One region of the Chryseobacterium sp. MIQD13 genome, then DNA from elsewhere that is predicted to be linked to it. Evidence: riboswitches for the same ligand, from Rfam matches in the RefSeq annotation. Region 1 holds a riboswitch; each other region holds the start of a gene.

Evidence for each region. A riboswitch is a leader RNA that binds a small molecule or an ion and turns the genes downstream of it on or off. The one in region 1 is predicted to bind S-adenosylmethionine.
Region 2: linked by a shared signal. The riboswitch ahead of ACQWU4_RS07685 (alpha/beta fold hydrolase) and the one ahead of ACQWU4_RS11780 (TonB-dependent receptor plug domain-containing protein) in region 1 are both predicted to bind S-adenosylmethionine.
Region 3: linked by a shared signal. The riboswitch ahead of ACQWU4_RS08365 (SusC/RagA family TonB-linked outer membrane protein) and the one ahead of ACQWU4_RS11780 (TonB-dependent receptor plug domain-containing protein) in region 1 are both predicted to bind S-adenosylmethionine.

The regions. Positions count from the first base shown of each region.
Region 1 covers NZ_JBNWAF010000002.1:1,041,209-1,049,585, forward strand. Annotated here, with positions in the region: gene ACQWU4_RS11760 (thiazole synthase) at 1-514, shown strand, start outside; gene thiH (2-iminoacetate synthase ThiH) at 529-1,647, shown strand; gene ACQWU4_RS11770 (HesA/MoeB/ThiF family protein) at 1,786-2,493, shown strand; gene ACQWU4_RS11775 (outer membrane beta-barrel protein) at 2,568-4,790, opposite strand; SAM-I-IV-variant riboswitch at 4,913-5,011, shown strand; gene ACQWU4_RS11780 (TonB-dependent receptor plug domain-containing protein) at 5,305-8,049, shown strand; gene ACQWU4_RS11785 (TonB-dependent receptor domain-containing protein) at 8,233-8,377, opposite strand, start outside.
Region 2 covers NZ_JBNWAF010000002.1:129,689-138,065, forward strand. Annotated here, with positions in the region: gene ACQWU4_RS07675 (O-succinylhomoserine sulfhydrylase) at 1-138, opposite strand, end outside; gene ACQWU4_RS07680 (ACT domain-containing protein) at 250-1,788, opposite strand; gene ACQWU4_RS07685 (alpha/beta fold hydrolase) at 1,790-2,728, opposite strand; SAM riboswitch class I at 2,787-2,893, opposite strand; gene ACQWU4_RS07690 (MGH1-like glycoside hydrolase domain-containing protein) at 3,080-5,695, shown strand; gene ACQWU4_RS07695 (DUF7619 domain-containing protein) at 6,014-8,377, shown strand, end outside.
Region 3 covers NZ_JBNWAF010000002.1:270,639-279,015, forward strand. Annotated here, with positions in the region: gene ACQWU4_RS08360 (RagB/SusD family nutrient uptake outer membrane protein) at 1-1,125, opposite strand, end outside; gene ACQWU4_RS08365 (SusC/RagA family TonB-linked outer membrane protein) at 1,144-4,077, opposite strand; SAM riboswitch class I at 4,161-4,258, opposite strand; gene ACQWU4_RS08370 (hypothetical protein) at 4,516-5,763, opposite strand; gene ACQWU4_RS08375 (type II 3-dehydroquinate dehydratase) at 6,244-6,651, shown strand; gene pckA (phosphoenolpyruvate carboxykinase (ATP)) at 6,780-8,377, opposite strand, start outside.

The DNA.
Region 1 (8,377 bases):
CGCAAGAGAAGCCCTGGAAACCAACTGGGTAAAATTAGAAATCCATCCCGATCCGAAATATCTTCTTCCCGATCCCATTGAAACCCTGTATGCCACGGAAGAACTGGCCAAACTTGGATTTATCGTAATGCCGTATATTCATGCCGATCCGGTTTTGTGCAAACGTCTTGAAGATGCCGGAACAGCTGTCGTAATGCCTTTAGGAGCTCCCATCGGAACCAATAAAGGATTGAGAACACTGGATTTCCTGGAAATCATTATCAGCCAAAGCAATGTTCCTGTTGTTGTAGATGCCGGAATCGGGGCACCTTCAGATGCTGCAAAAGCAATGGAGATGGGAGCAGATGCCGTTCTTGTGAATACAGCAATTGCTGTGGCAAGAAATCCAGTAAATATGGCTTTAGCCTTTAAAGAAGGAGTTGTTGCCGGAAGAAGAGCATTTGAAGCAGGTCTCGGAGCAATAGCAGATCACGCTGAAGCATCAAGTCCTCTGACCTCCTTTTTATTTGAATAATAAAGCAAAAAATAATGAAAAGCTTTAAAGATGTTTTTGAATGCTATCATTGGGATGAAGTAAAAACTAAGCTCGAAAAAGTAACCCATGCTGATGTTCTGCACAGCCTTCATAAGAAGCATAAAACTTTAGACGATTTTTTAAACCTGCTTTCCCCTGTAGCTGCAACAGAACTTGAGCTGATGGCAACAATGACCCGTCAGCTTACCCAGAAACGATTTGGAAAAACCATTCAGCTGTATGCGCCGATGTATCTCAGTAATGAATGCCAGAATATCTGTACCTACTGCGGTTTCAGCCTTGATAATAACGTAAGGCGTAAAACCCTTTCCGATACGGAATTGATGATAGAAGCCTCTGTTCTGAAATCGATGGGAGTCAATCACGTTCTGTTAGTGAGCGGTGAAGCCAATAAAACGGTGGGGATTTCTTACTTTTTGAATGCAGTACAGCTGTTGAAACCCCATTTTGCCAATATTTCAATTGAGGTCCAGCCGTTATCCGAAGAAGAATACCTGCAGCTGCATCATGAAGGCGTTTATTCGGTTTTGGTTTATCAGGAAACCTATCATCAGGAAGTCTATAAAGAATATCATCCCAAAGGAAAAAAATCAAATTTCCATTTCAGGCTGGATACACCGGACAGAATAGGAAGGGCCGGAATTCATAAGATAGGTTTGGGAGTTTTGCTTGGACTGGAAGATTGGCGTGTAGACAGTTTTTTTAACGCTCTTCACATTGATTACCTCCAGAAGCACTACTGGAAAAGCAGATTTTCGGTTTCATTTCCCCGGCTCAGACCTGCGGAAGGGATTATCGAGCCTAATTTTATTATGGAAGATAAAGACCTGCTTCAGTTGATCTGTGCTTATAGAATATGGAATGAGGATCTGGAAGTCTCAATATCTACCAGGGAAAACGAAAAATTCAGAGATCATATCATTTCATTGGGAGCTACAACGATGAGTGCCGCTTCAAAAACAAATCCGGGAGGTTATGCAGTAGACGTTGAGTCCCTGGAACAGTTCGAAACCAGTGACGAACGCAGCATGGAAGAAGTAAAAAGTATCATCAGAAAAGCTGGCTATGATCCTGTAATGAAAGACTGGGATCCTGCATACAGCGGAATTTAAAAAGAATATAACCATTAAGAATATTGAAGCTATTAAGATAATTAAGAAAAATCACGAGATTTTTAGATCTTAAAGCAAAGTTCACCTGAATATCTCTTAATCCCTTAAAAAACCTTAATGGTTCAAAATAATTACTAGATGAGCAAAGATATTTTTACAAGATACAGCCGGCAGATATTTATTGAAGAAATAGGGCTGGAAGGGCAACGGAAAATCATCAGTTCCAAAGTACTTGTCATTGGCGCAGGAGGTTTGGGAAGTCCGGTTATTCAGTATCTCGCAGCGGCTGGGGTTGGAAATCTGGGTGTGGCAGATTTTGATGAGGTAGAGCTTCACAATCTGAACCGGCAGATCATTCACGCTGAAAATACAGTCGGAAATTCCAAGGTTGAAAGTGCTGAATTTTTTGTAAAAAACCTGAATCAGCAGGTAAGATTTACCGGGATTGATAAAAAAATTGAGTATTCCAACGCCGAAGGAATCCTTTCGCAATACGATATTATTGTGGATGGTTCCGATAATTTTACAACAAGGTATTTAATTAATGACACCTGTGTGAAATTAGGAAAACCTTTGGTTTATGGCAGCATATTGGGGTTTTCAGGACAGGTTGCTGTTTTCAATTACAGCGGAAGTAAGAATCTAAGAGATCTCTTTCCGGAGCCTCCTTTCGATGAAAATATGCCGGATTGTGACAGTCTCGGAGTTTTGGGGGCACTTCCCGGCATTGTAGGAAGTATGATGGCTATGAAGGTTTTAAAGATCATCACCGGGCTACCTGTAGAATCTAATAAGCTTACCCTTATTGATACTTTGGATTGGAGGTTCCAGACCATAGATTTTTAAATTATATTGTTTTAAATAAATGAGGCAGTAAAATTACTTTACTGCCTCATTTTATGGTTTTTTAATCCTAAAAATTATTGTCCTTGCTGCATTACACCAGTGTCTTCTTTTTTAGTCTGGTTCAGGATATTCGGATCCTCTTTAGCCAGTTTATTTTTTGTAGGAATTTTATAATTAATAGAAATTCCGAAATTTCTTGTATCATATTTGCTTCTGATCATTACAGACTGTCCTTCAGGCGGATTAGAATAAACCTGCATCACCTGTCCGTTGAAAATATCATTTGCGAAAACAGAAACCGTAAGGCGGTTATTCATAAATTTTTTCGTCAGTGTGATATCCAGGTTATTATTGAACGGTTTGTCTGCAGTAAAGTAGAAATATCCTGCTTTTGGTGTCAGATAGCTGTAGTTGGCCGTCAGTTTGATATCCTTTGGCAAAAGCAGCTGAGTCATGATATTAAAGATCCAGAACCCTTTATTGTTCAAATTGTCAATATCATGTTTCTGATAACCTGCATACAGGTACATGAAATTAATCTTATCAGGATTAAAATTAAACTTCATGATCTCGCTCATCGGCTTACTGAAAATCATAAACGGAATCGGAAGACCTACATTGAAGTTGTGAATTTTCATATTCGAGATATTCACCTGTCTGTTGTAAAGGTTCTTACCGTCTTTCATAATGATCTGTGCCACCTGATCCTTTGCAGAACTTACACTGTATCCAATGAAAGCATAATCAAAAGCGGAAACCTTCAATTCATAGTTGTCGAAAATGGTAGGCTGAAGATCTGGGTTACCCGTTACCTGTGTATTCGGGCTTCCAAATATAACATTGTTCGGATTCAGGGCAGAAATACTCGGCAGAGTGATCTTTTTGTTGTAGTTAGCGGCAATGTATACCTGGTTCATCAGGCTATACTGTACACTGGCATTCGGGAAAAGTTTGAACTTATTGAAAGGTGTTAAATCCCTTTCCAATACAGCATCATCTTTTATGACTCTTGTAATCCCGGAGATATCATAGTTTTCTGCTCTGGCTCCTAAGGTAAAATCAAATTTTTTCAGTTTCGCCTGAAATTCAAGATAAGTGGAAGCCGTTTGTCTCTGATACTCCAGATTGGTAAGGCCTCTGCTTTCCGTATCATAATCCTGTCTCTCATACAAACCTCCCAAACTAACTTTCCCTCCATCCAGAAGCTTTATAGGTTGGGAATAATCAATTTTAAAGTTAGCAATTCTCATATCCGAATTATTGCTCAGCACATTTCCGAGAACATATCTGGGCAGGGGCTCAAACGGCTCCTGGAATGTTTTATCGAGAAATACATTGTCTTGTCCAAACTTTGTATATGCTTTCGTATATCCAAACTGGAAATCCAGCTTTTGAGATTTATCCGCAAAACGTTTCTGATAAGTCGCTACAGCTTCCTGTCTTACACTGTTGGTATGGGCAATATCTGAAGAAGTAAAATCATAATCTCTCAGGTAATAGCCTAAGGGACTGTTATCCGGTGTTCTGTCTCCTATACCGTTACTTAGCGTATAATTGTCATTGTTATTGTGATAAATATCGTAATTCAATAATAATCTGTCCTGTCCCAGATCAAAGGTTACACCTGCCTTTGCGAAATAACCACGCCCTATTCTGTCTGTATTATTATGAAGAAGCACATCCTGATCTCCGTTCAGCATACTTTCACGATAGTTCTGGCCTACGTTCAGCTGCCATCCGAAAAATTTATTTCTGGCATTCAGGTTTAGAGAATTAGTGGTTCTGCTTCTGAATTTATCGTAATTCGTAAACGAGTAATTTCCCGAATACGTTGCCGTTAAATACTTATTGGCATTCTTATTCGTAATGATATTCATGATTGCACCTCCTGAAGTGGCAGGAAATTCTGCTCCGGGCTGGGTAATCACTTCAATTCTGTCCACTGAGTTGGCAGGCATCCCTTCAAGAAAAGAATTCAGTTCGTTCGAAGTAATATTTAAAGGCCGTCCATTCAGATAAACATCCAGGATTTTTCCCTGGTACATCATCCCGGCAATATCTGTAGCTACAAGTCCCGGAAGTTTCTTTATCCCCTCCAGAACATTGCCGTTATTGAGCTGTGGCTGTTCAGAAAAATCAAAAATAGTACGGTCTGCTTTCTGTTCAACGGCTTTTTTAGTTTTGGTAATCACAACACCTTCAATCTGTTTTTCCTTGTCCGGACTGGTATTGGTTTTTTCCTGTGAATAGGCAAAAAAAGACGCAAGCAAAGACAGCGCGAATATAGTTTTTCTCATAATGTTTTTTTACTACTGTTTAGTTAGACGTAAAAAACATTGATTTGTTACGGTGAAATTTGCGAAAAGTTAAATTTTTAGGCAATTATTTTTTTATTTCCGAAATATTTATATCTTTGCCACGTAATTATCAAGAATCTCATAGATGGGATAGCAACCTGCAAAAACAAGCAAGGTGCTGAAATAGATAAGCCGGCATGCCCGGAAAAAATGTTTATTCTCTATTTTTCTTCCCATCTTGAAATTTTTGTTTTAAAAAAATAAAATCAATGTTTAAAGACAAGGGGAAACACATTTCCAATTTAAATTTTCGTTTTTCAGATCATGAAGTATCACTTTGTTATTCTGACCTGTTTTCATGCCATTTCCACATGCGCATGTGTTGTTGTTTCTAGACTTCTTTAAAAAATAATAAAAACATTCTGGCTTTTGATCGTAACCTTAAATAATAGGTTACAGGAATACTATTGCCAAAGACCAACCAAACAATCAGTAATAATAAAATAGAAAATACATGTATACTTTCAACAAAAAAATAATCATAGCATCAGCAACCATTATATCAGCATTTTACTTTGGACAAACGGATTCTGCTTCATCTAAAAAGATTGATGATGTGGTAATTCTTGGATCAAGAGGATCGGGAAGATCTCTTACGGAAACTCCTGTTCCTGTAGATATCATCAATATTTCAAAAATTTTGAGACAAAGTCCGGTTAATAATATAAGCCAGGCGCTCAATTACGTCGTACCTTCATTCTCTTCCACTTCACATACTGTGAATGATGGGACTGACTTTGTAGATCCGGCCCTTCTCAGAGGACTTGGCCCGGATCAGGTTTTAGTCTTACTTAATGGAAAAAGAAGATATCAGTCTTCTCTGATCAATGTTACTTTAACGCCGGGAAGAGGTTCTGTGGGAACTGATCTTAATGCTATTCCTGCCTTTGCACTAGAGAAAATTGAAGTGCTGAGAGACGGGGCTTCTGCACAATATGGTTCTGATGCTATAGCAGGAGTGGTGAACTTAGGCCTTAAAAAAAGGCTTGGACTTTCAGGTCAGGTGTTTTTAGGAGGATATGCTTCGCCTGCAGCAAACAATTTCACTGGCGGAATAGATGGGCAGACTATTTCTGCAGATTTAAATTATGGAGCTAAAATTGGTGACAAAGGTTTTATCAATGTTACAGGATCAGTGCAGTACCGTGACCCGTATTCCAGAGCAGGAGTACGTCAGGGAGATATTTTCAATGCTTATAATGCTATTAATTACAGGGCTTTGCAGAATGGAGTTAATATTGACGGGTTGTATAAAAATATAACCAACACTTCCAATACTCAGCAAATTATCAATACTGTTAAGCAGTATGCTTCACAGGTTGATTACTTTTCACAGGATTTCAAAAACCAGATAGCAGGTGCGAACAGTATAACAGCATTACAAGGCTTATTAGGAAAGGATTTTACGGACCAGGAGCTTAAATACAGAGGCCTGGAAAGAAAAGATTTCAGCCTGAGGGCAGGACAGTCTAAATTACAGTCAGCGCAGCTTTTTTTCAATTCCGAAATTCCTGTAAATGAAGACTGGAAAGTATATTCCTTTGGAGGTTACAGTTACCGTTTGGGAAATGCAGGTGGATTTTTCCGGCTTCCAAACACAGAAAGAAATATCAATGCTGTTACACCCAATGGATATTTACCACAGATTGAAGCAAGTGTAAATGATTATTCCTTAGCCGGAGGAATTAAAGGAAAATGGAACGGCTGGAATGTAGATCTGAGTAATACTTTTGGAAAGAATGCTTTTAATTTTGGTGTTGTCAATACATTTAATGCATCTCTGGGAGACAGCTCTCCAAGAACTTTTGAAGCAGGAGGATCAGAGTTTTTACAAAATACTCTGAATCTGGATTTCTCAAAAAAATATGATGTTTTACATGGCTTAAATGTTGCCTTTGGAGGGGAATACCGGTATGAAAATTATAAAGTAAATGCCGGAAAAGAAAATTCTTACGTTTCTTATGATATATATGGACACGTAGTAACAGCAGCTACTCCTGATAATGAAAAACCAACTGATTTTTTTGGAAATATAAGGCCGGCCGGTTCACAGGTTTTCCCTGGATTTAGCCCTGATAATGCGGTTTCCGGAAGCAGAAACAGTATTGCAGCCTATGCTGATGTTGAAATTGAGCCAACCGACTGGTGGTTAGTGGAAGGAGCTGTACGTTTTGAAAATTATTCAGACTTCGGTTCTACTTTTAACTATAAACTGGCAACAAATGTAAAACTGGCTAAGAATTTTAATTGGAGAGGAGCGGTTTCCACAGGATTCAGGGCACCTTCTCTGGCACAGATTTACTATAGCTCTACGTCTACACTGATTCAGAAAGGGCAGACAACGCAGGTAGGAACTTTCAGAAATAATTCTGAGGCGGCTCAGGCACTGGGAATTCCGAAATTAAAGCAGGAAACCTCACAGTCCTACAGCACAGGCATTACATGGAAGATCCCGTCTTTGAGTTTAGTATTTACAGCAGATGCTTATCTTATAAAGATTAAGGACAGAGTAGTGCTTACAGATTTATTCTACCGTCCTGAAGGAAATTTTGCACCCGGATCAGACCAGGCGGTTCTGCAAGGAGCTTTCGATCTGGCCAGAGCCAGTGCTGCGAATTTCTTTGCCAATGCAGTGGATTCACAAACGAAAGGATTAGATATCACTGTTTCCCAGAACTCAAGAATTTCGGAAGGGATTTCTCTGGAAAATAATCTTGGACTTAACCTTAATCAGACCAGAAGAATTGGAGATATTCATGCTTCACCTAAACTGGTGAGCCAGATCAATAATTATTTCTCCGAACCTAACAGGGTGTATTTTGAAGAAGCCGTGCCGCGTATCAAAGCTACTCTTGCCAACACTTTAAGGCTTGCTGCGCTTACGATTTCCCTTAGAAATTCCTATTTTGGAAAAGTAACAGATGCTGATGTGCTGGATGCCAATTTTGACGGCGTTACCGAAAGCAGGGAACACTTTGTTTTAAATGAACGCTTTGTGACGGACCTTTCCGTAGGATATGATTTCAATAAAAATATTTCGGCGACGATAGGAAGTAATAATATATTCAATATACTGCCTTCCAAAAGTCCCAATATCAGTTCGCTGACTGCCGATAACCAATTTGTATATTCAAGGCAGGTTTCCCAATACGGCATCGGAGGACGTTTCCTTTTTGCAAGAGTGGAATTTAAATTCTAAAGTAAATAAAGACAAATAAAAAACAGAGAATAAAATCTCTGTTTTTATTTTATGAACCCTTTAAACCATTAAGCAGATTTAAGGAATTAAGTATAGTTGAGATTCATCATTCTGATTTCCTGTGTTTTGAGGAAAGTCTCTTAATATTCTTAACAGCTTATTATATCTTAATGGTTTAAAATATTATTGTACCCTGTCTTTTTCCTCGAAATTGATATTCTTCTTACTGATTTTCTTTTTATTGCTTCCAAAGGTATAATTGACGCTTAAACGGAAACTTCTGCCGTCCCAGTAATTATCCATATGCTGGGTATTGTCTTTAAAATAG
Region 2 (8,377 bases), 910 kb from region 1:
TTCTTCAGCAAAACTTGCTCTCATATCTTCCGCATCCTGAAAAATAAAGCTTGATGTAAGATATAGCGGCGTTGTATGTTCATCAAACTGAGTTCTTTCAGTCTGGGTTCTTATCGCTGATGTTTCAAAATTTTCCATAAAATATTTAATTTACCAATAGAACAGTGTATCAATGGAACAATGAAATTCTTCGCTTCGCTCAGATGTAATCATTGGTAAACTGTTAAATTGTTATCTTGTTACATTAATTTATTTCGTTTCACTTACTCTTAAAATGTCTCCGAAAACTCCTCTCGCTGTTACCTGAGCTCCGGCTCCGGCTCCCATGATTACAATCGGGTTTTCACCGTAACTTTCCGTATAGATTTCAAAAATAGAATCTGAACCTTTCAACTGTCCTAAAGCTGAGCTTCCCGGTACAGAAACCAATTTTACATCGAGCTGGCCTTTATCCTTCTGAAGGTCACCATGAAGATCGCCCACATAACGAAGCACATGCCCCGGTTCCTGCCCTTCTTTGATTTTCTGATATTCTTCATCCAGCTCATCCAGCCTAGAGATAAACTCATTTTTATCAACGGACAAAAGATTTTCAGGAATTAAATTCTGAATATTGATATCCTGGAATTCATTAATCAGATCCAGTTCCCTCGCAAGGATCAGAAGTTTTCTTGCTACATCATTTCCGGAAAGGTCTTCGCGTGGATCAGGTTCTGTATATCCTTTCTCCATAGCTTCCCCAATGATTGTAGAGAATTTATCGTTTCTTACAGAGAAATTATTAAAAATGTAACTTAATGATCCGGAGAATACCCCTTTTATTCTGGTAATATTTTCTCCTGAAAGGTGTAATAATTTTATAGTATCAATCAATGGAAGGCCTGCTCCCACATTGGTTTCATAAAGATAACGTCTGTTGTTTTTACTCAACGTATATCTTAGTTTACGGTATTCTTCAATTGGCAGTGTGTTGAAAATTTTATTGGATGAAACCAGATCAAAGCCGTTTTCAGCCAATGCATGATAGTTCTTTACAAAATCTTTGCTTGCTGTATTGTCTACTACAATCAGGTTTTCCAGCTGATTTTCTTTTGAGAAATTGATCAGCTCTTCAACATTTGACGGATGTTCTGCCGTTAAAACCTCATCATTCCAGCCTTCATTGAAACCTTTTTTGTTAAATGCGATTTTTCTTGAATTGGCAACCGCAACTACTTTAAGGTCTATTTTTTTACGTCTTCTGATTTCTTCGGAAGACTGTAAAACCTGGTCTATTAAAGTTTTCCCTACATTCCCGTGCCCAATGATCGCCAGATGAACAGTTTTAGGTTTTTTGAATATTTCGGATTCAATGATATTTTTCGTTTTCTCATCCTGGGAAGAGGTAACTACAATATTAACTCTTTTCTCAGCTGCAACCTGATTCAGAAGAAGCGGAAATACATTATTCCTTGCAAGTTCTGCAAGTACTTTATTGAAATCTTCCGCTACAAAACCAAGTACGGAAACATTATTGATACTATAGATCTGGGAAACTTTCCCGGATTTTCTTTCTGCTTCAAACTCATCGATCAGGCAGGTTACTGCATTTTCTGCATCAGCTTCATTGACCAGAATTGAAATTCCGTTTTCGATAGCCTGCTGGGAGATCACTCCTACACTGATACGCGCCAAAGTAAGCGCCTTAAAAATTCTTCCGTCGATCCCGATTTCCCCTAAGAAATCTTCTCCTTCAAACTTGATGATTGATCTGTTTTTTAAAAACTTTATTTCGTTAGCATTTCTCATTCTACAAAATATTTTTTATGATAGTATTTAATTGTTCGTATTCCATTAAGAAGGCATCATGCCCGTGAATTGACTCTATTTCATGATAGAAAACTTCTTTATTTTTATCTTTCAGCTGCTTAAAGCACATTCGGATTTCAGAAGCAGGGAAAAATAAATCTGTATCTACTGCAATAAGGTGCATTCGGGCACTGATCTTTTCAAGCTGATGTTCTTCGGCATTGATATTCATCAGCAAATGATTCATCAATTTATAAGATTTTAAACTAAATCTTTCGTTTAATGAATTTCCATGATACACAAGCCAGTCTTCCGACTCAAGTCGCTGATTTTCAAGATCGTATCTGTTTTGAAATCTGTCATTTAAGGATTGAGGTGTCCTGTAACACAACATAGCATGGATTCTTGCTTTTTGCAGCGGTTCATCATTTCCGTTCAACAGAAATTTTTGAACAAGACACTGTGCATGAAGCCAGTCATGGGTTTTAAAGTCGCAGGCAATGGGAATAAAAATTTCCGCCAGCTGTGGCTGCTTGGCAAGCATTTCCCAGGCAATTCCTCCTCCGAGAGAACCTCCAATAATGGCATATAAATTTTTGATATGTAAAGCTTCAAGACCTTTCAGGAATATTTCTGCAATATCTGATGGTGTGAAATCTTCGTATTCGTCAATTAAAAAATGATCATATCCGTTTCCGGGGATATTGAAACACAGAACAGTATATTTATTTGTATCAATTACCTGATTTTCACCAATTAACTGCTTCCACCATCCTTTTTCTCCGGAAACATTTGAATTTCCGGTCAAAGCATGATTAACCAGTATAATGGGTGCTGAAAACAAGTCTTTCCCGAAGATCTGATAGGTCAACGGGATATGGCATTCCTTTTTGGAATGGGTGTGATACGAAAGATTAATATAGTTTAGTTCTGTTTTCAATTCTATTATTTTAATACAATTGAAAATGCCACAGGAAATGGCTGAAAAGAACTTCAGTGAGTTATCTGTCCAAAATAAATTGGTAGAACGTAGCACCTTCTCTGCTTGCGCAAAGGGTTGCTAAGGTTTCATAGGGTCTAATCCCTCAACCTTTCTTGATAACATTTTCAATATTTGAATGAACGCACTGCAAAGATATGTTTTTTCTTTTAAATTTTTCAAAAAAAATATTTAATATTAAAAAATGCTGTAATAATAAGTGTTTCAACGGTATGTTAATAATTCTTCAGGTGGAAGGAATTGGAATTATTTTTCAAAAAAACTAACTTCGTACTTGAAAAATGATGAAATATGACTGTTGAAAAAGAAAGATTACAAGATTCTAAATGGAAAAACTGGGGTCCGTACGTCAGCAACCGGCAATGGGGAAATGTGCGTGAAGACTACAGCCCGAACGGAAATGCCTGGCATTACGCAAACCATAATAATGCTGAAAGTTATACTTACCGATGGGGTGAAGAAGGGATCGCAGGAATCTCTGATGTGAAGCAGATTTTCTGTTTTGCTTTCTCGTTTTGGAATAAAAAAGATAAAATTGTAAAAGAGCGCTTTTTTGGTTTAAGCAATCCTCAGGGCAATCACGGAGAAGATATCAAAGAAATTTTTTATTATTTAGATAATACACCTACCCACAGCTATATGAAGATGGTGTATAAGTATCCGATCAATGCATTTCCTTATGATGATCTTGTTGCTGAAAACGGAAGACGAAGCAAAAAGGAACCTGAATATGAGCTGTTTGATACAGGGATTTTTAATGACGATGAATATTTCGATATTTTTATTGAATATTGTAAGGCGGATCATAATAATATCCTTGCAAGGGTAACTGTTCACAACAGAAGTAAGCAGGATGCTCCCATCGTTATAGCTCCGGCTGCGTGGTTCCGAAACAACTGGAAATGGGGCTACAATACATACAAGGGGCAAATGAATGCTTCGTATGATGGGTGCATTGACGTTAACCATGACAGTATTTCGATCAAAAAATTCTATTCAAGAAATCTGGCAGCAAAAAGCGCTTTCTGTGATAATGAAACCAATACTCCTAAATTATACGGGGCGCCTTATTCGGGAAACACTTATTTTAAGGATGGAGTCAATGATCACATTGTCTATGGGAGCAACACGGTAAATCCGGAAAAAAGAGGGACCAAAGCTTCTTTTATCATTGATGAAATCATTGAAGCAGGACAATCCAAAACTTTTGATTTCAGGTTATGTCCTGATGAGACGGACGAGCCTTTTGCAGATTTTGACGAGATCTTCAGTACAAGAGCTATCGAAGCAGATGAGTTCTACAATGAAATTCAGAGTGAAACAACTAATGAGGATGAAAGAAATGTTCAGAGACAGGCATTTGCAGGACTTCTCTGGAATAAACAGTTCTATCATTACAATGTAGGAAAGTGGCTGAAAGGCGACCCAAACCATGAAGCTCCGAGGAATTTTAATGAATATGTAAGAAACACGGAATGGAACCATCTTCATAATAAAGATATTATCTCTATGCCCGATAAATGGGAGTATCCGTGGTATGCAACATGGGATCTGGCGTTTCACTGTGTTCCTTTTTCTATCATTGACGGTGAATTTGCCAAGGGGCAACTTTTACTGTTAACCAAGGAATGGTATATGCATCCGAATGGCCAGCTTCCTGCTTATGAATGGAATCTGAGCGATGTGAATCCACCGGTACATGCATGGTCGTGTTTCCGGGTTTTTAAGATTGATGAAAAGCAGAATGGCAAGCCTGATCTTTTGTTTCTTGAAAAAGTCTTCCAGAAGCTTCTTCTGAATTTTACCTGGTGGGTAAACCGAAAGGATAAAAACGGTAAAAACATTTTTGGAGGCGGTTTCCTTGGACTGGATAATATCGGGGCTTTCGACCGGAATATGGAACTGAAGGACGGTCAACATCTTGAACAGGCTGACGGAACAAGCTGGATGGCTATGTATGCTCTTAATATGATGCGGATTGCCATGGAGCTGGCTCAGTACTATCAGGTGTATGAAGATATGGCAATTAAGTTTTTTGAGCATTATCTGTATATCGCAGAAGCTATGGAAAATTTAGGAGATGGAAAAGAAGGTTTATGGAATGAAGAGGATGGATTTTTCTATGATGTACTGCAGCTGGGTAACGGAGACAGTGTCTCTCTGAAATTGAGAAGTATCGTAGGATTGATTCCGATGTTTGCAGTAGAGATTGTAGATCATCATTTACTGGATAAAATGCCGAATTTCCAGGCAAGAATGGAATGGGTATTAAAGAACAAGCCTGAACTTACGAAACTGGTTTCCCACTGGGATGAGGAAGGACAGGGAAGAAAGCACCTGATGAGTATTCTCCGTAAAAACAGGCTGACAAAAGTTCTGAACAGAATGCTTGATGAAAATGAATTTTTAAGTTCTTACGGAATCCGTGCGATGTCAAAAGTGTATGAGGAAAATCCTTTCATATTCTCTGTTCACGGAACAGAAAATGTAGTTTATTATACTCCTGCTGAGAGTGACAGCCGTATGTTCGGTGGTAACAGCAACTGGCGCGGACCTATCTGGTTCCCTATCAATTTCCTTATTGTGGAAAGTTTACAGCGTTTTCATTTTTACTATGGCAACAGCTTAAAAGTGGAATTCCCAACCGGAAGCGGTGAGAAGAAAAACCTGGATGAAGTAGCACAGAATATCAGCAGAAGGCTGTGTTCATTATTTTTAAAGGATGAGGATGGACAAAGGCCTTTCAACGGAGGTAATGCCAAGTTCAATTATGATGAACATTTTAAGGATTATATTACTTTCTTTGAATATTTTCATGGTGACAATGGCCGGGGTGTTGGTGCTTCCCATCAGACGGGATGGACTGCAACGGTTGCCAAACTTATGAAACCTAGATTAACAGTATAAATATAAAGCCTCTTTTTAAGAGGCTTTTTTATTAAAAGTCGAGTTTCAAGAAATATATTATGTAAAATCGTACCCTTTATTTTTTGCCTACCTTTGCGCGAGAAAACACACACAATGAAAAATATTTCTTCTTCCTTTTTCCTGTCAGCTCAGTCAGGAAATTCCAATCCGGGCAATCTACCCAATTTGTTATTCAAAATCCACACTATTCATTTTTAGACTAAGCTTACTATCTTTTTAATTGACTGCTCTTTATTCTCAGAGGGATTTTCTTTGGATAGCAGTGATAAGCACAATAAAAAAACCAATACACTATTTATGAAAACAAAATTATTTTGTTTAGTTTCTTTCCTAATGTTCAGCTTGGGAATGAAATCACAGAACATCAGTATTCCTGATCCGAATTTTAAAGCCAAATTACTTTCAGCCTCTTCCACTAATACGGTTGCAAAAAATCTCACTGGAAATTATTTTGCCATTGATACCAACAGTGACGGGGAAATTCAGCAGAGTGAGGCCAATCAGGTCGGAGCTCTTTATTTAAGTAATTCCGGTATTAATTCGGTGAACGGTATAACAGGTTTTACAAATCTTGAAATGCTGGATATTAATCATAATACTGTCATTTCACTACAAGTGAACAGTATGGCAAGCCTGAAATGGATTGATGCTTCAAATACCAATTTATCAGATATAGCTCTGGGAAACAGTATTGAATACTTAAATCTCAAAGAATCAAAAGTTACTGATCTGGATGTTAGCAATAAAAGTAATCTCAGCTATTTAAATTTAGAAAACAATATTAATATTGCTAATCTGAAGGCCAACAACTGTAATTTATCAACTCTAATTTTAAATGGATGTACCAATCTTCGTTCACTGGATTGCAGTTACAATCATTTAACTTCATTAGACCTTCAGAATCTTAATATTACAGAGCAAATCTATTACAACGGATCTTATTTGGTATTTCCCAGAGGTGGTGTGAACTGCAGCCATAATAATATATCAAATCTTAATATCACCAATTTAACCACCAATTTTCTGGATTGCAGCTATAATAATTTAACGAGTCTGGATACAACAAATCTAACGCTTCTAAGAATTCCCAATATAGCGCTAAATTCACCTACGCTGCCTTTAACGGTATATTTAAACTGCAGCCATAATCAACTGACTTCGATTATAAGTAATGACAGTTTTGTATTGCAATCTTTTGACTGCAGCTATAACAATTTAACAGCTTTAAATATTAACCAACTTACATCAATTGAATTTGATTGCAGTAATAATCAACTTACTTCACTAAATATCAGTGATGTTTCTAAAATAATTAATCTGAATGCCAGCTATAATCAGCTAACAACATTTGTAAGTCCTGCATTACCTAAGATAAGTGATGACCTTCTGGTGAATCCAGCAATACCTCAGTCAATCAATTGCAATAACAATTTAATAACATTATTGGATATCACTAAAACGAAGGCAGAAAATATATTTGCAGAAAATAATAATATTATAAATGTTTTTGCGAAGAACGGTGTATGGAATGAAGGTCTTCATTTACTGAACAATCCTAACCTGTATTATATTTGTGCAGATGATTTTTCACTTGATCCAACCGATCCAAATTATGATTATAGTGAGGTAGATTATTTAAGAGATATGCTTAACTCTAATAATTTATATCCCAATGTTAATTCATACTGTAATTTTGTTCCCGGGGGGAATTACAATACCATCAAAGGAAATGTAAGATTTGATGATAATAATAACAGCTGCGACATTAATGATGAAGTTTTCGCGCACATGAAATTAAAAGTGAACAACGGAACATCTACTGAAGAAACTTTCGTAAAAAGTACCGGAGATTATAACCTGAATACGCAGGCCGGAAACTTTACTTTAACAGCAGAACCGGAAAATCCATCATTATATATAGTAACTCCTTCTACTTTCATAGTAAATTTTGCAGATAATAACAATAATATAACTACTCAAGATATTTGTGTAACCAAAAATGGAAACGTTAAAGACCTTGAGGTTATTTTTGCACCTGTTACAGATGCACGACCAGGTTTTGATGCCGTATATAAGGTAATCTGGAGAAATAAAGGCAATACTGCGCTTTCAGGAAATGCAGTGGTTGTATTCAATAATTCTAAAATGAATTTCTTATCTTCATCGCTGCCTCCTTCAGTTTTCGGAAATCAGATAACATTTAATTTTACGAACTTAAAACCTTATTCCAATACGTCTTCTGAAATTACATTTAATGTAAATCCTCCTACTCACCCTTCAAATCCAGTTAATATAGGGGATCAGCTTAATTTTTCTGCATCAGTAACTCCTTTATCGGGCGACGCACATCCTTCCGATAATGAATTTGCTTATCAGCAAACCGTAACAGGGTCCTTCGATCCAAATGACATCACATGTCTTGAAGGAAATCAAATACCGATATCTATGGTCGGCAAAGATCTTCATTACATCATCAACTTCGAAAATACGGGAACTGCGCCTGCCACGAATATTATGGTGGAAATGGATGTTAATCCTGATGATTTCAATATTTCTTCCTTACAGTTACAGAATACTTCACACGGAACCTACACAAAGATTACCGGCAATAAAGTTGAATTTATGATGAAAGATATCAATCTTGCGGCTTCCCAACATGGA
Region 3 (8,377 bases), 770 kb from region 1:
AATATTCCCGTTTCTGGCTTCTGCCTCGGCTTCGATCAAATACATTTCTGCAGCTCTCATTAGAACAATATCTGCAATAAGACCTGTCTTAAATTTAAATTTCGAATACCTTAAAAGTCCTTCTCTACCCGGAAGTCCGTCCCACTGAAACAACTGGAATCTGATATCATTGGCATCAAACAGATCTTTGAAGAAAGGATCTGCCATAAAGCTGTAGTAATAACTTCCCGAAGAAGATACATCAAGATAATGGAAAGCATAGCTTGCTCCCGACTGCTCCTGAGTCTGTCCGTGACCCCAGATCCATTCGCCATTGCTGATGTCATTGAAACCTTCTTTGTATTTTTCAGCAGTCATTAAAGGATAGCCTGTTCTGGCTATTTTTGCTGCAGCCGCCGCTTTGTTCCATTCTCCGGTATTCAGATAAGTTCTTGCCAAAAGACCGTTTACAACAGCTTTATTAATTTTATCCTTATTATTTCTGGTATAATTGGTTAAAAGGTTATCCGCTTCTGTAAGATCGTTTTTGATCAAAGCATAAATTTCCTCAAGGCTTGCTCTTTTCTTTGGAACAGTACTGATTGTTGAAGGTTCCATATAGATTGGAGCGGTCAATGCAGTTTTGTCTTTCAGATAGCTGAACTGATAAAAACTGGCCAGATTCAGATAACAGAAAGCACGCAATGCTTTAGCCTGCCCTTTTACCTGGTCTTTTTTCTCCTGACTTCCTTCTGTCTGATCAATACGGGTGATCACATTATTCATATTGTTAATGGTTGAATACAGTGCAGACCATATAAACTGTGACCGGGAAGCAGTATTGTTCACCATTTCCGTAAAAGCGTATGCAGACGCGAAACCATACTTATTGGTAAGAACCGCAACATCACTTCCCATAGCATCACTTGTCCTCAAAACCGTTGAATATCCTATATTCGCGAAAGTGGGTCCATCATCATTCAATTTCGCCCAGGCTCCGTTAATTACCGTTTCTGCACTTTCTGCCGTTTTGAAAACCTCTTCACCATTAGCTTGGTCTGTAGGAGCCGTTTCCAGTTCATTTTGACAGCTTGTCAGCGACCAAACTGCAATCAGGGCAAAAGATATATATTTTAATTTTTTCATTGTTTCAATTTTAAAAAGTTAAAGAGTTGCCTGAAGACCGAAAGTTATAGTTCTCATGGCAGGATATCTGTAATAAGTGGTTCCATCCAGTGCCTGCTCAGGATCCATCCCTTTATGTTTGTAAAAAGTCAGAAGGTTTTCTGCCTGAACATAAATCCTGAATTTTTTCAGTCCCAATTTTTCAAAATAATCTGATGGAAGTGTATACCCTAAACTCACATTTTTAAGTCTTGCATAGGTTCCGGAATATAAAAACCTTGAAGAAGTAGAGGTCCAGTTATTCGTAGTGGTGCTTAGCGCAGGAACATCTGTATTTGGATTTTCAGGAGTCCATCTGTTCAGCATTTCTGCACTCCACGCACGCCCTCCGGCGCTTCCGTTGCTCATCAGTGATGTGTAATCTGTATCAAGGATCTTTCCGCCAATGCTGAATGTCAAAAGTCCTGAAAAATCAAAATTTTTATAGGCAATACTTGTTGTAATTCCTCCTGTTACTTTTGGCAATGCAGATCCCTGAATTGTTTTTGTAGCTTTTGCATATTCCGAAGTTGTTCCGTCTACTGTATTTCCGTTCGCATCCTGGTAAATATATCTCCATAGAGGTTTCCCGTTGGAAGAATCTACGCCTATCCATTCAGGAATAAAGAAATCATAGATGGAACCACCTACCTCAAGGCGCTTTGTTCCGGTTATTACAGACCCTTTGGGAAGTTTTGTAATTTTATTGTTTAAAGTGCTCAGGTTTACATCAACATTCCACTGGAAATTATCATTTTTGATCGGTGTCGTAAACAATGAGAATTCAAAACCTGTATTCTGTATCGTTCCTACGTTGAAAGGAAAATCACTGATTCCCAAAGACGGGGCAACCGGCATATTAAATAAAAGATCCTGACTTTTTCGTTTAAAATATTCGATGTTTCCTTTAACTCTGTTATTAAGGATGGCAAACTCAAGTCCCAGGTTTAAATTAAGATTGGTTTCCCATTTCACATCATTCGTCTGTACTTTTTCAAGAACGGTTCCCGGTTCGCCAAGGTTGTTATAAAATCTGTACAGCTCCTGATAAGCATAATAAAGTGAAGATCCATTTGGTCTTCGCAATTTATCATTTCCCTGACCTCCATAACTTGCACGAAGCGTTAATTGGTTGAAAATATTCAGGTTCTTGATAAAATCTTCATTGGAAGCTTTCCATGAACCTCCTACTGACCAGAATTTCCCCCATCTGTTATCCTCGAAGAATCTTGAAGAACCGTCCGCCCTTCCTGATACGGATAAAAAGTAAGTATTATTGAAATCATACTCTGCTCTTCCCAGAAAGCTCAACAAAGAAAATTTGTCACTGTTTCCACTGAAACTTCCCAACAGGGCTGCAGCATCAGGTTCATAATAATATGGAAGGGAGAACTGGCTCCTGGAACCGGATATCGTTTGGTAATCATATTTATAAAATTCCTGACCTCCCAAAACATTAAGGTGATGCTTCCCGATTTTTTTGTCAAAAGTAAGAATATTACTCGTTGTATAAGAAAGTGTCCGGCTGTTTGATCTCGTTACTGAACCGCCAATCTCGCTTCCCTCACCAAGAAGGGGATTTGAATAATAATGGCCATTGTAATTCACAAGATCAACTGAAAAGCTGGTTTTAAATTTCAATTCGGGAAGAAAAGTAAAATCTAAGAATCCTTTTCCTGAAAAATTGTCTTCTTTATTTTCGTTTTTATCCAAAGGCAGAGTTGCAGCGGCATTCTGGTTTTGTAAAGCACTTGTAGGTCTGTATTTCCCGAAATCATAAATCCTGTTTCCTTCTGCATCCAAAACGTAGCTTCCATCAGCGTTTCTTTCGTAATAAGGATAGAAAGACGGAATTACTCTGGCTGCATTGATAATATTGTCTGTTCTGGAATCCGAAGAAGGTGGTGCCTGCTGAATACTGTTGGTGTAGCTTAGATTTGCCCCTGCATTCAACCACTTTTTAACTTCGGAATTGATCTTTAATCTGGTGGAAAATTTTTGAAATCCTGATTCGATGGCAATTCCTTTATCATCAAGGTAGCCTAATGAAAAGAAGTAATTACTTTTTTCACTTCCTCCACTGATATCGAAATCCACCTGGCTTCTGGATGCCGTTCTTTGAAGAATATCCCTCCAATCGTCATTCCATAGAGGCTTTGCTCCCGGAAGAAGCTTCCCGTCTGTTCCTACAGGTTTTGGAAATCCGGCTCCGTAAGGGTTTATTCCCAAAGCATTCACAAGATTATCGCTTGCCATCTGTCCTGCCTGTTGTGAAGTTATTTGTCCTGATTTATAGCCGTTTCTCAAGGCTTCCCAATACAGCTGGAAATATTCGTCTGTACTTACCTGTTTGTAATCTTTTACGGCTCTGCCGGAAAATCCCTGACTGATGTTAAAATTGATTCTGGATTCCCCTTTTTTACCGGACTTTGTGGTGATAATGATGATTCCGTTGGCTCCTCTTGAACCGTATAGTGAACTGGCCGTAGCATCTTTCAAAACACTGATAGATTCTATATCATTCGGGCTGATAGAGTTGATATTTCCGTCAAAAGGAATTCCGTCTACCACACATAACGGATCGCTGGAAGCGCTTATCGACCCTACTCCTCTGATCCTGATGGAAGCTGTAGAACCCGGCTGTCCTGAAGCACTTACCGCCTGTATTCCGGGAACCTGCCCTTCAAGAGCTTTTGTAATATTGGTAACAGGTCTGTTATTGATCTTATCACTTGAGATGGTAGCTACTGAACCTGTATAACTTGTTCTCTTGGCTTTCCCATAAGCGATTACTACTACTTCATCAATTTCCTTTTCGTTGATTGTATCTTTTTTTGCTTTTACTTCCTGTGCATTTACGCTGATAATTCCTAAGAAAAACACAGCAACAGGAGGAATCCAAACCTTAGATGCAATTAAATTTTTGCTAATCATAATCAATTCTATTTATCGTATATTAAAAATCAACCCTTTGCAGAAAAGTCAGCAAAGGGCATCGATAAATACGATTAACCAAATGCTTATTTTTCCTTTAAAGGCTGAATGTAACACCTTGCGCAGGGGCAGGTTGTTAAGATTTCACAGGGTCAGTTCCCTCCATCTTTCTTTATAAGCCGATCGAAATATGTCTGCAAATCTAAAAACAATTAGTCTACAAAACAAGTAGACTTTAAAATTTTTTACTAAATATTATCAAAAATTAACTTAATTTTTAATTAAAAACCCTCACAGCAAGCAGTTAACGAATTATGAAATCTTCAAACATGAGATATATCATTATTAATAATTGAATGATGCATATTTTATAAAATACTGAAATAAAAAAAGACGCCATAAGGCGCCATTTAATGTTTCCAAGATTAATTTCAAGTATTAATACAGTCTCTGTATGGAAACAAAAACTTCCAATGTATTGTCTAATGTATTAGAATCTGAGGTAACGCTGGCATTACCCGAACTTGTATAAGATTTGTTATCTATACGCAATGCATAATAAACCCTGTACCATTTGTTATCCGCAGTTGTAATATCAAATGTAACAGTCTCATTTCTTCCATAGGTAAGATAAACCCCATCATCAAACTGTGCGTAATTATTTGGGAAAATTAAAAAATTAGCACCACGTGAATCACCTGTATGGGTAGACACCTCAGAAACCCATACTTTCGCATTGGTGGTGGTAATATTGTAAAGACGCGGATCAAAATTAGTAGAAGTTCCATTTCCATCAAACGCATTAGGAGAAGTAATAAAAGCATCGACTCTGAAAGTATTATTAACTACCGGAAGATCATTAAGGAATTGGCTTAAAAGAAATGATGTTGTCTGGCGGGGAATTGAAGAGTGATAATACACAAGCTCTCCAGGCGCAATCACAGCTCCAGCTCCTACCGTTGCACTACAGGTCTGCCCACCAATATTTATCGGGAAAGTAGTCAGTGTAGGACTGGAAGCAGTTGGCATTCCTGAAACCGTATAGCTAAGTATTCCTGATCCTACATTGAAATTCCCGGCAGGAAGCGTTGCAGTAAGCCCGTTTACAGGACCTACAGTCTGTGCAGCATACACTCCCCCGTTTCCCCCTGTATAAGGAACATTCATTGTTCCGGTATAAGGTGTCCCGGCAGTATAAGTTCCGGGCGAAAGTGTAACTCCGTTACAGGTAATAGCTCCTAAAGTTCCGGGGGCAAGAGACCCGTTATTAAATGTTCTCCACTCCGTGCCATTCCAGAATACATAACCCGTATAGCCAAGTCCTCCGGTTCCTAAATTATACACAAGCAGTCCTGCTACCGGCGAAGGAATGGTAACCTGATCGGTTTGAGAAGTTAAAGCTACTTTCGGACCCAGAAGTCCTTTTTTGCTTCCAACGGCAAGTCCGTCTACATTGACATCCAAAATTGCAGAAGCATTGGGTTCAGTGGTTCCAATTCCGACTCTGCCTGTGGAAGTTATAGTAAAATCATTCGAGCCCTGTGGAGCAGTTGGAACTCCCGATGCAGGATTATCCTTCAAACCATCTACATGGAAAATCCCCTGTGGGTTTGACGTATTGATTCCAACCTGTGAATAAATAAAACCAGAAGCAATGGTTGCAAAAAGTAATATTGTTTTTTTCATTTTCAAATTATTTAAGTTTAAAGATTGATAAAAGTTATTGCAGGGAATCCTTTCATCAAGTCATCCTTACTCATTTCGATGAGATTTTTTTGAATAAACATTTGGCAAAGTTATTCTCCGGCTTAGATAAAAAAAACAATTCAATAAGTGAAAAACGGGAAATAACTTAAATCTATATCAAACTGAAAGTCAATAAATTAAACCAATGATTTATAAAAATTCATTTAGATAACTCCACTGAACCAATTAACCTTAGTGATAAAAAAAATCAATCGACATAAAAATTAACAGATCATAGGTTTTATCAACATATCTTTCTTTTGAAATGTCTTTAATTATTTATGTTATAAATTTTAAATGAGAGTTACAGGGAGTTTAAAATAGATACGGATTGATTATACCAGAATTTCTGTCCAAACATCTATGACACTTAATAATTAATATGCAGAGAAATTATTTATCTTTGAATAAATTTTTCAAATGAGAATTCTTATCATTAATGGTCCAAATCTTAATTTACTGGGCACCAGGGAGCCGGAAATATACGGTACAATTTCCATGGCAGATTATCTGAAAAAACTGGAGACTGAATTCTCATATCATGAGATCAGCTATTATCAGTCTAATATTGAGGGAGAAATCATTAACAGACTTCAGGAGGATAATTTTGATGCTTTGGTGATTAATCCCGGAGCTTATACACATTACTCGTATGCAATAGCAGACTGCCTAAAAAATATACAAAAACCCAAAGTAGAAGTTCACATCAGTAACATTTATAAAAGGGAAGAATTCCGACAGAAATCTGTAACGGCAGCCAATACAGATGCTGTATTGTCCGGTTTTGGAATGGATGGGTACAGACTGGCTATTTTAAGTTTGAAATAAACCAGGAATTTAGAAAACAGATGCTTCGACTCCGCTCAGCATGACATTGTAATAATAGAAATAAATATTTCGGAAGGATTGAAGTTATTAAATAAAAAAGCCTCATCAATGATGAGGCTTTTGTTATATTAGATAGTCTGCTGTTGAAGCTGAGGACCTGAAGCAATTAGCTTCTTCCCTTCTTCAGTATCACAGTACTGTTCAAAGTTCTTGATATATCTTGCAGCAAGATCTTTTGCCTTTTCTTCCCATTCTGCAGCATTACTGTATGTTTCTCTAGGATCCAGGATACCTTCAGAAACATTTGGAAGCTGTGTAGGAATTTCAAGGTTCATGATAGGAACCTGAGTTTTAGGAGCATTTTCAATAGAACCGTCAATGATGGCATCAATGATAGCTCTTGTATCTTTCAGAGAAATTCTCTTTCCGGTTCCGTTCCATCCTGTATTTACCAAATATGCTTTTGCACCGTGTTCTTTCATCTTCCCGATCAATGTTTTAGAATACATTGTTGGGTGAAGGGTAAGGAACGCTTCTCCGAATGCAGGAGAGAAAGATGGTTCAGGCTCAGTGATTCCTCTTTCAGTGCCAGCCAGTTTGGAAGTATATCCACAAAGGAAGTGATATTGTGCCTGGTTTTCATCTAAAATAGAAACCGGAGGCAATACTCCGAAGGCATCAGCAGAAAGATAAACAATCTTCTTAGCATGTCCGGCTTTAGAAGGAAGAACAATTTTGTTGATATGATAAATAGGATAAGATACTCTTGTATTTTCAGTGATAGATCCGTCTTTATAGTCAGCAACACCGTTATTTACCACTACATTTTCAAGAAGTGCATCTCTTTTGATTGCTCTGAAAATATCCGGCTCTTTTTCTTCTGAAAGGTCAATTACTTTAGCATAGCATCCACCTTCATAGTTGAATACTCCATTGTTATCCCAACCGTGCTCATCGTCACCGATAAGGAATCTCTTAGGATCTGCGGATAAAGTTGTTTTTCCTGTTCCGGAAAGACCGAAGAAAAGAGCGACATCACCACCTTCACCTACATTGGCAGAACAGTGCATAGAAGCCATTCCTTTTAGTGGAAGATAGTAGTTCATCATTGCAAACATCCCTTTCTTCATTTCACCACCGTACCATGTACCTCCGATGATCTGTAATTTTTCGGTAAGATTGAACATAATGAAGTTCTCAGAATTTAATCCCTGAGCTTCCCAGTTCGGGTTGGTTGTTTTGGAACCATTGATTACTGTGAAATCCGGCTCCCCGAAATTTTCTAATTCGTAGTGAGACGGACGGATGAACATATTAGTAACGAAATGCGCCTGCCACGCTACTTCAACGATGAACCTCACTTTTAGTCTTGTATCTGTATTGGTACCACAAAAAGCATCAACTACATAGATCTTTTTAGCCTCAGAAAGCTGGTTCAGCACTAATCCTTTACAAGAATCAAAATTTTCCGCTGTTGTAGGAAGGTTTACTTTCCCGTCCCAGAAAATTGTGTCTCTTGTAACATCATCCTGAACTATGTATCTGTCTTTAGGCGAACGACCTGTGAAAATTCCAGTTTTTACTGATACTGCACCAGATTCTGTAAGCTCAGCTTCTTCAAAGCCTTGATTTTCAGGAGCTACCTCAGCCTGATATAACTCTTCATAAGACGGGTTATAGACGAGTTCATAATTTCCTTTAATCCCTAATTTTTCTAAATCCTGGA